Regions from separate parts of the Proteus sp. fly-1089 genome, predicted to be linked through region 2. Evidence: predicted binding sites of a transcription regulator. Region 2 holds the regulator's gene; each other region holds the start of a gene.
What was found. Region 2 encodes PurR, which represses purine synthesis genes. Its sites were predicted from a motif close to CANGCAAACGTTTGCNTG; they were not measured.
Positions count from the first base shown of each region.

Region 1: the regulator PurR is predicted to act here: its motif matches at 1,850-1,867, upstream of purT (formate-dependent phosphoribosylglycinamide formyltransferase).
Region 3: the regulator PurR is predicted to act here: its motif matches at 1,429-1,446, upstream of purL (phosphoribosylformylglycinamidine synthase).
Region 4: the regulator PurR is predicted to act here: its motif matches at 1,833-1,850, upstream of ABN080_RS12130 (NCS2 family permease).

Region 1 is NZ_JBEETS010000004.1:101,957-105,177, reverse strand. Features, by position in the region: gene htpG (molecular chaperone HtpG) at 1-433, opposite strand, end outside; gene purT (formate-dependent phosphoribosylglycinamide formyltransferase) at 627-1,817, opposite strand; gene rarD (EamA family transporter RarD) at 1,940-2,851, opposite strand; gene ABN080_RS10890 (PfkB family carbohydrate kinase) at 3,084-3,221, opposite strand, start outside.
Region 2 is NZ_JBEETS010000001.1:489,951-493,171, reverse strand. Features, by position in the region: gene sodB (superoxide dismutase [Fe]) at 210-788, shown strand; gene cydH (cytochrome bd-I oxidase subunit CydH) at 926-1,009, opposite strand; gene purR (HTH-type transcriptional repressor PurR) at 1,277-2,302, shown strand; gene punR (DNA-binding transcriptional activator PunR) at 2,325-3,221, opposite strand, start outside.
Region 3 is NZ_JBEETS010000003.1:67,117-70,337, forward strand. Features, by position in the region: gene purL (phosphoribosylformylglycinamidine synthase) at 1-1,347, opposite strand, end outside; gene mltF (membrane-bound lytic murein transglycosylase MltF) at 1,612-3,084, shown strand.
Region 4 is NZ_JBEETS010000005.1:28,765-31,985, forward strand. Features, by position in the region: gene ABN080_RS12125 (GNAT family N-acetyltransferase) at 1-320, opposite strand, end outside; gene ABN080_RS12130 (NCS2 family permease) at 448-1,794, opposite strand; gene ABN080_RS12135 (MFS transporter) at 2,554-3,221, opposite strand, start outside.

The DNA of each region.
Region 1 (3,221 bases), on a different contig from region 2:
CACGCGTGCGTACAGTAACTTTATCTGCAACGATAAAAGCTGAATAGAAGCCCACACCAAACTGACCAATTAATTGGCTATCTTTAGCTTGATCTTGTCCGATAGATTCTAAGAATGATTTGGTACCTGATTTTGCGATAGTACCTAGATTATCAATGACTTCATCACGAGTCATACCAATACCATTATCACTGATAGTCAGAGTTCGGTTCTCTTTATCAGTGGAAATGCGCACATGCAATTCACCGTTATTTTCATAAAGTGCTGCATCTGATAATGCACGAAAACGTAATTTATCTGCCGCATCTGATGCGTTAGAAATCAATTCGCGAAGGAAAATTTCTTTATTGGAGTAAAGAGAATGGATCATTAATTGAAGAAGTTGTTTAACTTCTGACTGAAATCCTCTTGTTTCCTGACCTTTCATACTCATTTTTACCTCAATTAATCCTAATTTGGCGAAAAAAATCAATATGAGTAAAAAGTGGGGATAGTTAAGCAAGTTTCAAGGGTGGAGTCATAAATTACATGAAGAAAATATATTAGCAGGCTGATATCGATTAAAAATCGATCAAGTAAATAAAAAACACTGCTAAGCAATAGCGAAAACTTAGCAGCAAAAAATGTTATAGTTGCTCACCATCACTAATAATTATCGCTTTTACTCCGGCTTTTACTTCATCTAGCGCATGTTTGATGGTATCAGCATGTGCAAGTACAACCCCTAAACGGCGAGAGCCTGTAATTTCAGGTTTCGCAAAAAGACGAATTTGACGGTTCGCCTTCAACGCTTTTTCAATACCAGAATAAACGATATTTGAGCTATGTAGCTCTGGCAAAATAACAGCTGAAGCACAGTTACCTAGCTGACGGATCCCCCCAATGGGATAACCTAAAAAAGCACGCACATGAAGTGCAAACTCTGATAAATCCTGTGAAATTAGTGTCACTAATCCCGTATCGTGAGGACGGGGAGATACTTCATTAAAAAACACATCATCGCCTTGAACAAACAACTCTACGCCAAATAAGCCGTACCCCCCTAAATTTTCCACCACTTTACTCGCAATATGTTCTGCTTTAGCAAGCGCTATATCACTCATTTTTTGAGGTTGCCATGACTCACGGTAATCTCCTTTTTCTTGTCGATGACCAATGGGAGCACAAAAATGGATACCATCAACAGCATGAATAGTCAGTAAAGTAATTTCAAAATCAAACGGGATCATTTTTTCAACGATAACACGCCCTTTTCCTGCTCGTCCGCCTTCTTGAGAATAGGCCCAAGCATGTGCTAAATCATTTTCACTACGGATAACACTTTGTCCTTTCCCCGACGAACTCATAACAGGTTTGACAATACAAGGAAAACCGATATCTAAAGCAGCTTTTTTAAAACTCACTTCATCATCAACAAATTGATAATTTGATGTTGGTAAAAGTAATGTTTCCGAAGCTAAACGACGGATCCCCTCTCTATCCATTGTGAGTTTTACAGCACGTGCACAAGGAACAACTTTTTGCCCTTTTTGTTCTAATTCAACCAATAACGAGGTTGCTATCGCCTCAATTTCAGGAACAATAAAATTAGGTTTCTCTTGTTCAATAATGAGCTTTAATGCATTACTATCAAGCATATTCACCACATGATGGCGATGTGCGATATGCATCGCGGGTGCATTGGGATAGCGATCAACTGCAATCACTTCAATACCTAGGCGCTGGCATTCAATAGCCACCTCTTTACCCAGTTCACCTGCACCTAATAGCATTACCTTTGTTGCATTAGCTGTAAGAGCCGTACCCAACACAGTCATTTTTTACCCTCACTATTTATAAAAAACACAATGACGCAAACGATTGCCTTTGCGTAGCATAACGGATTTTACTTGATAGAAAAATAGGCAGGCAAAAATAATCAATCAAAGAAAGAAAACAATTACAAAATTTGGCTACGTTTTCCTTTTTGGATTTTTAGATAATTAAGACGTTTTCGGATAAGTGCCAAGATACAGCATAAAAGCCCCAGCCAAATTAGAGAAAAACTGACACCTTTAACTTCATCAAAAGCTTCATGAAATAAGAAAACAGCCAATAAAAATTGAATAGTAGGTTCTATATATTGCGCTAGTCCGATAACGGTTAACGTAGTTCGTTTCACCGCCGCAGTAAAAAACAATAATGGTAATATAGTAACAGGTGCGGTTAAAACATAATAAAAACGAGTCAGATTATCTGCTGAAGGTAGCGCGCTTTTATCTGTCATAAACAACCAAATGGTCACACCTATTGCTAATGGCATTAGCCAAAGAGTTTCCATAAATAAAGAGGTTATTACATCAAAACGAATAAACTTACGAATTAATCCATATACAGCAAATGCGCCCCCCATCATAATAGCCAGCACCGGTAATTCCCCGTACATCCACAGCTGGTATCCCACCCCCGCACAAATTAAGGTAACTGCCCACTTTTCTGCTGGATTAAGCTTTTCTTTCAGAAAGATCACACCTAATAAAATCGAGAAAAGTGGATTAATAAAATATCCTAAGCTCGCTTCTAATACTTGTTGATGCGTTAATGCATAGGTAAAGGTACACCAAGAAACCGCCATTGCCATTGAACTAAATAAACACATAAAAACAGAGCGTTTATCTTGGAAAACCACGCACCATTGAGTTCTATTCTTGATAAAAAGTCGCACCAACAATAATAAAGGAATAGACCAAATTAAACGCTGGGCTAACATTTCTAATGGTTGAGCACCAGGTAAAAGCCGATAAAAAAGAGGTGTGATCCCCCAAAGAATATAAGAAAAAATGGCTAATACTGCGCCCGATTGAGCCCACATTTAATATTCCATCAATAAAAGTCGATACGTTTTAATATCATACGCTTAAAACAGATAGAACAATATGATCAACATCGCTGATTGATTGATAAAAAATAGAAGCGTCTAATCGTAAAGATAAAAAAATCTCCACTAATAATGGCTTCGAGAAAAACCAGTATTAATGGAGGGCAAGAAAATACCATTAAGAGAAAGCGTGGTAAAAACCACAACCAGAAAAATCAGTGAGTTATCAGAAAATCTCCCGAACATGTAAAGGAGGTTGTTGTTGAACAAAATCATGTAATTTTTTACGACTTGGTGCCGCGGCTATCGCCCCTTTTTGAGTTGTGGCCAAAGCACCACAAGCAGCCGCTTGCGTCACTATTTT
Region 2 (3,221 bases):
GGATATACTCTTATGAGTATAATTAATCAATATGCCTTATAACGATAGATAAAAGATATTTAGCTGTTATTTCAGCAAATTTTTGTTAAAATAATTAGCAAAATAGTAACAAGTTAGTGATTCATTTGCCTCATTTTATCAATTCAGATGATCTTGATGAAATGATTTTAGGCACAAAACCCGAAATAGATAGTATAAAGGAGTACGCAATGTCTTTCGAATTACCAAAATTACCTTATGCGTTAGATGCTCTTGAGCCACATATCTCTAAAGAAACATTAGAATACCACTATGGTAAACATCACCAAACCTATGTAACCAACTTAAACAATCTGGTTAAAGGCACTGATCTAGAATCTAAATCGTTAGAAGAAATCATCAAATCGACTGATGGTGGCATCTTCAATAACGCAGCACAAGTATGGAACCATACTTTCTACTGGAATTGCTTAGCACCAAACGCTGGTGGTGCACCAACAGGTAAAATAGCTGATGCTATCAACAAAGCATTTGGTTCTTTTGAAGAGTTCAAAAAGCAATTTAACGATGCGGCAGCAAAAAACTTCGGTTCAGGTTGGACTTGGTTAGTGAAAAAAGCTGACGGTTCAGTGGCAATTGTTAACACATCTAATGCAGCAACACCAGTTTCAGGTGCAGACAAACCACTGTTAACTGTGGACGTATGGGAACACGCCTACTATATCGATTACCGTAACGCACGCGTGAAATATTTAGAAGAGTTCTGGGCGCTGGTTAACTGGTCATTTGTTGAAGCTAACCTAGCTTAATTGAACTTGATAATCAAAGATGAGTGATTAAGATTCGTTTTTGGTAACATAATAACAAAGGGCCTTGAGCCCTTTGTTATACTCAGATATTCGATAATTTATAATTTAAATTGATCGGATATTTTATAAAGCAGTGATTAGAACAACATAGTAGAAAATATAACGATCATAACAAGTGCTGCTACTGCTGTACTCAAACCAAATTTCAGATCCGTATCCATCTATTCTCCCTCAAAATGATTATAATACACATTATTAACCATAACCTTGTCATGGTTAATTATTATCACATATCAAAATTTGCTAAAATAGCGACCAGTGCACAATTTATAACATTGATTAATACTTTCACTTTTGAGCTAGATCATACAAAATTCACAGCTAATCGCTAAATTATTGCCAGTGTTTGCCCTATGTATGACTATACTGGCAGTTAAACCATAAAATTAGATAAAAGAGACCAATGAAGGTCAGGAGTTTTCCACACCATGGCAACAATAAAAGACGTGGCAAAACGCGCAGGCGTATCAACCACGACTGTTTCTCATGTGATCAACAAAACGCGTTTTGTTGCAGAGAACACACGGGCAGCAGTTTGGGCCGCTATAAAAGAATTAAATTATTCGCCTAGTGCCGTGGCGCGTAGTTTAAAAGTCAATCATACCAAATCTATTGGCCTGTTAGCCACGTCCAGTGAAGCTCCTTACTTTGCTGAAGTGATTGAAGCAGTTGAAAACAGTTGTTATAGCAAAGGCTATACACTGATTTTATGTAATTCACATAATAATCTTGATAAACAAAAAGCCTATTTAGCAATGCTGGCACAAAAACGCGTTGATGGATTATTAGTGATGTGTTCTGAATATCCCGATCACCTTCTCACTCTTTTGGAAGGCTATCGTAATATTCCCATGGTTGTCATGGATTGGGGTAAGGCCCGTGGCGACTTTACAGATACAATTATCGATAACGCTTTTCATGGTGGCTATATCGCTGGCCGTTATCTTATCGAACGAGGTCATCGTGATATCGGTATTATTCCTGGTCCATTAGAGCGCAACACCGGCGGTGGTCGTCTACAAGGCTTTCTAAAAGCCATGGAAGAAGCCAAAATTACAGTAAAAGATGAGTGGATTGTACAAGGTGACTTTGAACCTGAGTCAGGTTATAAAGCGATGTATCAAATGCTAAATCAAAAACAACGCCCTACTGCAGTTTTTTGTGGTGGTGATGTGATGGCAATGGGAGCAATCTGTGCTGCAGATGAGCTAGGTTTACGTGTTCCTTTTGATATTTCAATTGTGGGTTATGACAATATTCGTAATGCACGTTATTTTACCCCTGCATTAACCACTGTCCACCAGCCCAAAGAACGTTTAGGTCAAATGGCCTTATCTATGTTGCTTGATCGCATCGTTAACAAACGTGAAGATGCCCAAACAATCGAAGTACACCCTCGATTGGTTGAGCGTCGTTCAGTTGCTGATGGTCCTTTTATCGACTATCGTCGCTAATTCCTATTCAGCTATATAATATCTAGCGAAGCCATTCCTCATTTAAGGTTTGGCTATCTCCAAGATAATCTAACAACCACGTCAAAGCAGGCGATTCACTTTTATCAACCCACGTCAGACAGCATGGACTGTCTGGCAATGGCTGTGCAAGTTTTAAAGTAACTAGCTTACCTTGGGCTATCAATGGCTCAGCACGATGCCAAGGCACCATTCCTACACATAATCCTGCCAACAAACACTCAAGCCCCATATCCCATGTTGGTACAACCATTCTACGTTGGTTATTTAACGCCCAAGTGTCACGCTTTGGTAAACTACGTGATGTATCCTCTAAACATAAGCTAGGATAAGGTCGCATTTCATCATCGGTTAATGGGTGTTCTGCTTTAGCTAATGGATGATCAACATGGCAAACACAGCGCCAAGGCATAAAACCCATATCCCTGAAACTATAACGTTCACCAATCGGTGACGCTCTTGTTGCACCAATTGCTAAATCAACACGACCATTAACTAAGGAGTCCCATACCCCATTAAACACTTCTGGGTAGACATACAACTCAATATCAGGAAAATGGCGATAGAAATCGAGAATAAGCTGTTGTGTTCTTTCGGGTTTAACAATGCCATCAACTGCTATACTAAATTGACCACGCCACCCATTAGAAACTTGTTGACATAGGTGTCGAGTGTCATTCATTTTTTTGATAACAGATCGCGCTTCTTTGATGAAAATTTTACCCGCATCGGTTAATTCTACATCACGGTGACGACGCTCAAATAAAGGAACGGCGAGCCATTCTTCTAATTGCCGAACAGTATAACTAACGGCGGAGGGCACTCTGTGCAATTCTTGAGCAGCGGAGCTAAAACTTCCTGTTCTAGCGACTGCATCAACAACTTCTAAAGAGTATTCTGA
Region 3 (3,221 bases), on a different contig from region 2:
ACCACCCAGACCGATGTTCATCGATGGGCCACCTAATACGATCAACTTAGCGCCAACAGTGATCTCTCCTTTTTGAACATGATCTTCACGAATATTACCAATGCCACCAGCTAGCATAATTGGTTTATGGTAACCGCGAATTTCAACACCATTATGGCTATTAACTTGTTCTTCATAAGTTCTGAAATAGCCTAGTAATGCAGGACGACCAAATTCATTATTAAATGCCGCACCACCTAATGGTCCTTCAGTCATGATATCTAATGCATTTACAATACGTTCTGGTTTACCAAAATCTTCTTCCCAAGGTTGTTCAAATCCTGGAATACGCAGGTTAGATACTGAGAATCCAACTAAACCCGCTTTAGGTTTGGCACCACGCCCCGTTGCACCTTCATCTCGAATTTCACCACCAGAACCTGTTGCAGCTCCCGGCCAAGGTGAAATTGCTGTTGGATGGTTATGTGTTTCCACTTTCATTAAGATATGTACGGGTTCTTGATGATAATGATAATGCCCTTTTTCAGCATCAGGATAAAAACGTCCAGCAACCGATCCTTCCATAACAGCCGCATTATCTTTATATGCTGACATGACATAATCAGGAGTTTGCTCAAACGTATTTTTAATCATTTTAAATAATGATTTATCTTGCGCTTTACCATCAATAATCCAATCTGCATTAAATATTTTATGGCGACAATGTTCAGAGTTGGCTTGTGCAAACATATAAAGTTCAACATCAGTTGGATTACGAGCTAAACGATTAAAAGCATCGACTAAATAATCAACTTCATCATCAGCAAGTGCTAATCCCATTTCAATGTTTGCTTTAACAAGCGCATCTTTGCCTTTAGCAAGCACATCTATCGTTTTTAATGGTGCTGGCGTTTGCTCCGCAAACAGTGTATTCACATCTTGATAATTTAAGAAAATGGTTTCCATCATTCGGTCATGAATCAAACCATAAAGCTGTTGCCATTGTGTTTCTGTCATCGTATCGCCTTCAATAAAGTAAGCGATACCACGTTCAATTCTGACCACCTTGGATAAGCCACAGTTATGTGCAATATCTGTTGCTTTAGAAGACCAAGGTGAAATCGTTCCAGGGCGAGGTGTCACCACTCGCATTTCCCCAATAGGCTCATGCTCTGTTAATGAAGGCCCATAATGCAATAATTGGCTTAATTTAATGTGGTCATCTTCAGATAACTGCCCTTCCACTTTTGCGAAATGAACAAATTCCGCATATATACCTTGTACAGGAAGGTCATTTTCCTGACATTGAGTGAGTAATTTATTAATACGAAACGCGGATAAAGCGGGGGAGCCACGCAGGATTTCCATAGTATTGAGTTCTCTCTTTTAGCAGCTAGCCTGATCAATCATTCAGGGGAAACGCGCCTAGTATAATAGAATAACCGCCCAGACGAAACCGTTTGCGTGAACAAAATAACGGCATTTAACTTAGTGTGTTTTAATGATTAATTGGTGTAATCAAGTTGCGTATTACCAATATGTTAAGCAAAATGCTCGATTACTGGAAATTTATCCATGTTAAGATAACGACTTTACACACAACAATAAACAACGTTAACGAGAAATAACCTATTGAATAATATAAGGATAAACTATTTCGTTATCGTTATCATAGCGCTCTTTTCAGCGGCAATTATTGCGTTGAATATTACTTGGCCCGATAGGCAAAAAGCGCAGATAAATAAGATTTTATCTCGTGGTGAGTTAAGAGTTAGTACGATGCCATCACCATTGATAACGATGAACGATAAAAAGGACCCCGTAGGTTTCGATTATGAATTAGTGAAACGCTTTGCTGATTATCTAGGCGTGAAGCTTGTCGTTAATATGCGGACAAATATCAACCAAATGTTTGATGATCTGGAGAATAATAAAGCAGACTTTATCGCAGCTGGATTACTTTATAACAAAGAGAGATTAGATACGACACGTAGTGGGCCTGCTTACTTTTCAGTATCTCAGCAATTAGTTTACCGTAAAGGAACATTAAGGCCACGTAGCTTTGATGCTTTAGATGGGCGCCTTGTCGTCACGGCAGGTTCGGCCCATGCAAGCTTATTGCGTACACTAAAAGAAACGCAATACCCTGAGCTTGAGTGGGAAGAATCAGATAATCAGACAACCTCTCAGCTACTTGAAGCGTTATCAGAAGGCAAAATTACCTATGTTTTAGCCGACTCAATCAGTGTTGCAGTACAACAACGTATTCACCCTAATGTTGCCGTAGGATTTGAGGTGACTGAAAGCCGCCCTCTGACATGGTATTTACCTGATAGCGAAGATAATAGTTTGTATGCCGCTATGCTAGATTACTTTAACCAATTATCTCAAGAAGATGTATTAGCACGATTGGAAGAAAAGTATTTTGGCCATGTAGGTTCATTTGATTACTTTGACACTATCTCTTTTATTACTGCAATTGATTCCATTTTGCCAAACTATCAGCCTCTTTTTGAGAAATACGCGGATACCTTTGATTGGCGATTATTAGCAGCAATGGCATGGCAAGAATCACACTGGGATCCTCATGCAACGTCACCAACAGGTGTTAGAGGTCTGATGATGCTAACACGCCCTACTGCATCAAGTATGGGAGTCACTGATAGGCTTGATCCAGAAGAAAGTATTCGCGGCGGTGCTCAATATCTTAAACATCTTCTTTCTCGTTTACCGGAGTCTATTCCTGAAGATGAGAAAATTTGGTTTGCATTAGCCGCCTACAACATGGGATTTGGTCATATGCTTGACGCCAGAAGGCTGACCGAACAACAAGGCGCAGATCCTGACAGTTGGTTAGATGTAAAATCAAGATTACCGCTACTTAGCCAGAAGAAATACTATGTTGACCTCCCTTATGGCTACGCGAGAGGACATGAAGCTTATCGCTATGTTGAGAATATTCGTCGATATCAACTGAGCCTCGTAGGCTATCTCCAAGCTAAAGAGAGTAAAAACAAGATCCTATCTAAAGACAAAGAAAGCAATGAAGGTACGGATCATGAGACATCATCATTAACATTATCTCAAGAATCATCTCATCATTAATGATGTACTACATACTGTTCAGCCTCTTTTATAGAGGCTTAATCTAGACTTAACACATTTATACTGCTATTTCTGATATTCCATAGCTAATTTTCTCCTCTCTACATCCCTTAATATTTTCTTAATATTAAAAGTTG
Region 4 (3,221 bases), on a different contig from region 2:
TCGATTGCTGTATTGATAAGTAACTTACCGACACCTTTTCCGGAGTACTCGGCACCCACACCAATACCAAAACTTACAATGTGGCGACGACGAGGATGATTATCAATTATCAGTGCTAAATGTCCCGCAACTTGACCATCAATAGTTGCTACAAAATTAGGAATATTTTGTTCTGCGAATTCGAGTAATCTTTTTTTCCACATCGTCACAGAAGGGTAAGGAAATTGGCAAGTACAAATATATAAATCAGGATGAGTATATAACTGTTGAATTGCGGCTGCGTCGTCTGGTTCGCCATGGCGTATTTTTATTTCTTGCATATATTCTACCAATTATTTAACAACTAAGCTTAATTTCGACAATAGCGAATTAAAGTAGATAAATAAATAGTAAAAAAGCGGAATATAGATATATTCCGCTTTTTGTCTTTAAAACCGATGATTCGAATTAAATCGCCCACTCACCCGCATAAAATGCCACTAAAGCAATTGTAATTAATACGGTACCAATATTGAGTTTACGCCATTCGCCGGCAAATACTCGACCAATCACTAAACAACCAAAACCTAGCATAATGCCAGTAACAATATTACACGTTAAAACAATAAAGACGGCACACACCATGCCTGACATTGCATCAACAAAATCACTGAAATCTAACTTAGTGACATTACCTAGCATCAATAAACCCACATACATTAATGCAGGTGCCGTTGCATAAGCTGGAACTAAATAAGAGAGAGGCGATAAGAAAAGGATCAGTAAAAATAAAATACCCACCACTGTTGCAGTTAATCCGGTTTTACCACCTGCGGCTGTTCCTGCAGCTGATTCAACATAAACGGCTGCAGGTGCGGCACCAATTACACCCGCAAAAATACTACTGACGGAGTCAGAAGTCAGTGCTTTTCCGCCATTAATAATTTGTCCACGTTTATCTAATAAATTGGCTTGACCGGCAACGGCACGGATAGTCCCGGTTGCATCAAAAATCGCAGTCATCACTAACGCAAGAACACTTGGTAAAACTAAAGGTTGTAATGCTCCTTTAATATCCATTGCGAATAATAAAGAAAGCCCTTCTTCACCTAATTGAGGCATTTTAAAAACACCTTGATATTTTACATTAGGATCGAAAATCAGCCCAATAATAGAAATGGCAACAATCACCAATAATACGCCACCTGGGACTTTGCGTTTTTCTAATCCGAAAATAGCGGCTAAACCTGCAAGTGACATCAGAACAGAAAATGAAGTAAATTTACCCATCGCCACAGGTAAACCATCTAATGGATTTTTAACGACAAGTCCAACGCTATTGGCGGCAATTAAAAGTAAAAATAAACCTATCCCTATTCCTGCGCCATGAGCAATACCTGTCGGAATATTTTTTAAGATCCAAGTACGAATGCCAGTTAATGAAAAGACAGTGAATAAACACCCCATTAAAAATACGGCGCCTAATGCAACAGGCACAGAGATATTTTGTCCCAAGACCAAGCTAAAAGCGGTAAATGCTGTTAATGAAATAGCACAACCAATCGCCATAGGAAGATTTGCCCACAATCCCATTAGAAGGGAGCCCAATCCCGCGACTAAACAGGTTGCAATAAAAACTGCAGTATGCGGAAAACCGGCTTGTCCTAGCATGCTAGGAACAACAATCACGGAATACACCATAGCCAAAAAAGTCGTCAAACCGGCGATCATTTCTTTGCGAACAGTTGTACCACGAGCTGTAAGTTTAAAATAGCTATCCAGTTTACCAGTAGTTGCTGATTGATTAGCAGACATTACATTCCTCTGACATAAAAGCGGTTCACTCTCCAAAAAACGAAAACGATTACGTATCAATTAAAATAACCTCTTACTGATAAGGATCTTAAGAGGGAGTCAAAAGCAAACGTTTGGTTTTTCGTGTGGATTGAGTGAGAGAATTTGACGCAAACGATTATCTTGTGCTTTTAGGGTAAGAATCAAGCGAAAAAACATATTTTTAATAAAAATGTCATAAAAAGATAATTTAAAGTGAGAGAAAAAGAAAAAGAGGAAAGCCACTACCGACTTTCCTCATCATTCTACTTTTGTGCGGCCATCCAATGTCATGCTTATTCCATAGTATAAAAAAAGATTAACCAATTGGTTTAATTGAATTTATATTACATACCATGATAACTAGGTATATCTATCTATTATTAGTAACTTTAATAAGTTGCTTAGATAAATAATACCTTCCGTTCCCAATGTGTGGCGATTAATGATTTGCAGTATTCATGATTTTTATCTGAAGATAGTATTATCTTCTACTTCTAACGTTAGATGAATAAACGTCGTTTTAGCAAATTACTTCTGTTCAATATAAACATTTCTAGATTATTCTTAATAACTTTTAAAATAAGTACAATTACGAAATATAATTATAATCATTTATAAAAAACAATAAGATAAAGTTTTAATATTGAGAAATTAAGAAAAGGAAGACTTCCTCTATCGTATTCCTATCACCCTAAATGGAATACGATAAAGAAGAAATAATATTAAGATGAAATAATATTAAGGTGAACTGCTATTGAGTGCTTCAACACCCACATTCCAACGTTCCATCGTTGAAACTAAGAATAAACCTGTCATGGCGACCAATAAGAATGGTAGTGAAGATGAAGAGATTTCTGACAACGCCCCTGCCAGCAAAGGCCCAGATAAATTACCCACTCCCCATAACATGGCTGCTGATGCATTAGCGACCATCAGATCATTACCTGAGAAATATTGTCCTATTTGCACCAATGCAATGGTATATATCGCACCCGCTGTTGCGCCCAACACCAGTAATAAAGGCCAAATTAAAAATGAGTGAGACATAGTGATAGGTAATAATAAGCTTGCAAGTAGCGTTACCACACCACAAATTCGATATAATCGAGTCCTATTCATATGATCAGCAAGCCAGCCAAACGGCATTTGCATAATGGCATCACCTGCTAAAATCGCGCTTATCATCATTGCGGCAATAGCTTCAGTGTGTCCCATACTTAAACCATAAATAGGAAACATAGAAAGTACGGTACCATCAAAAAAAGCAAAGAAAACAATACCGCCACAGATCGCTGGTGCAACTTTAACAAAGCGAATAATAGAAAAATTAGGCTCTTGTGTATCTTTTGGTAATTTATCACCCGTTTTTTGATCCATCATTAAAAACAGGATAATTGAGATAATAT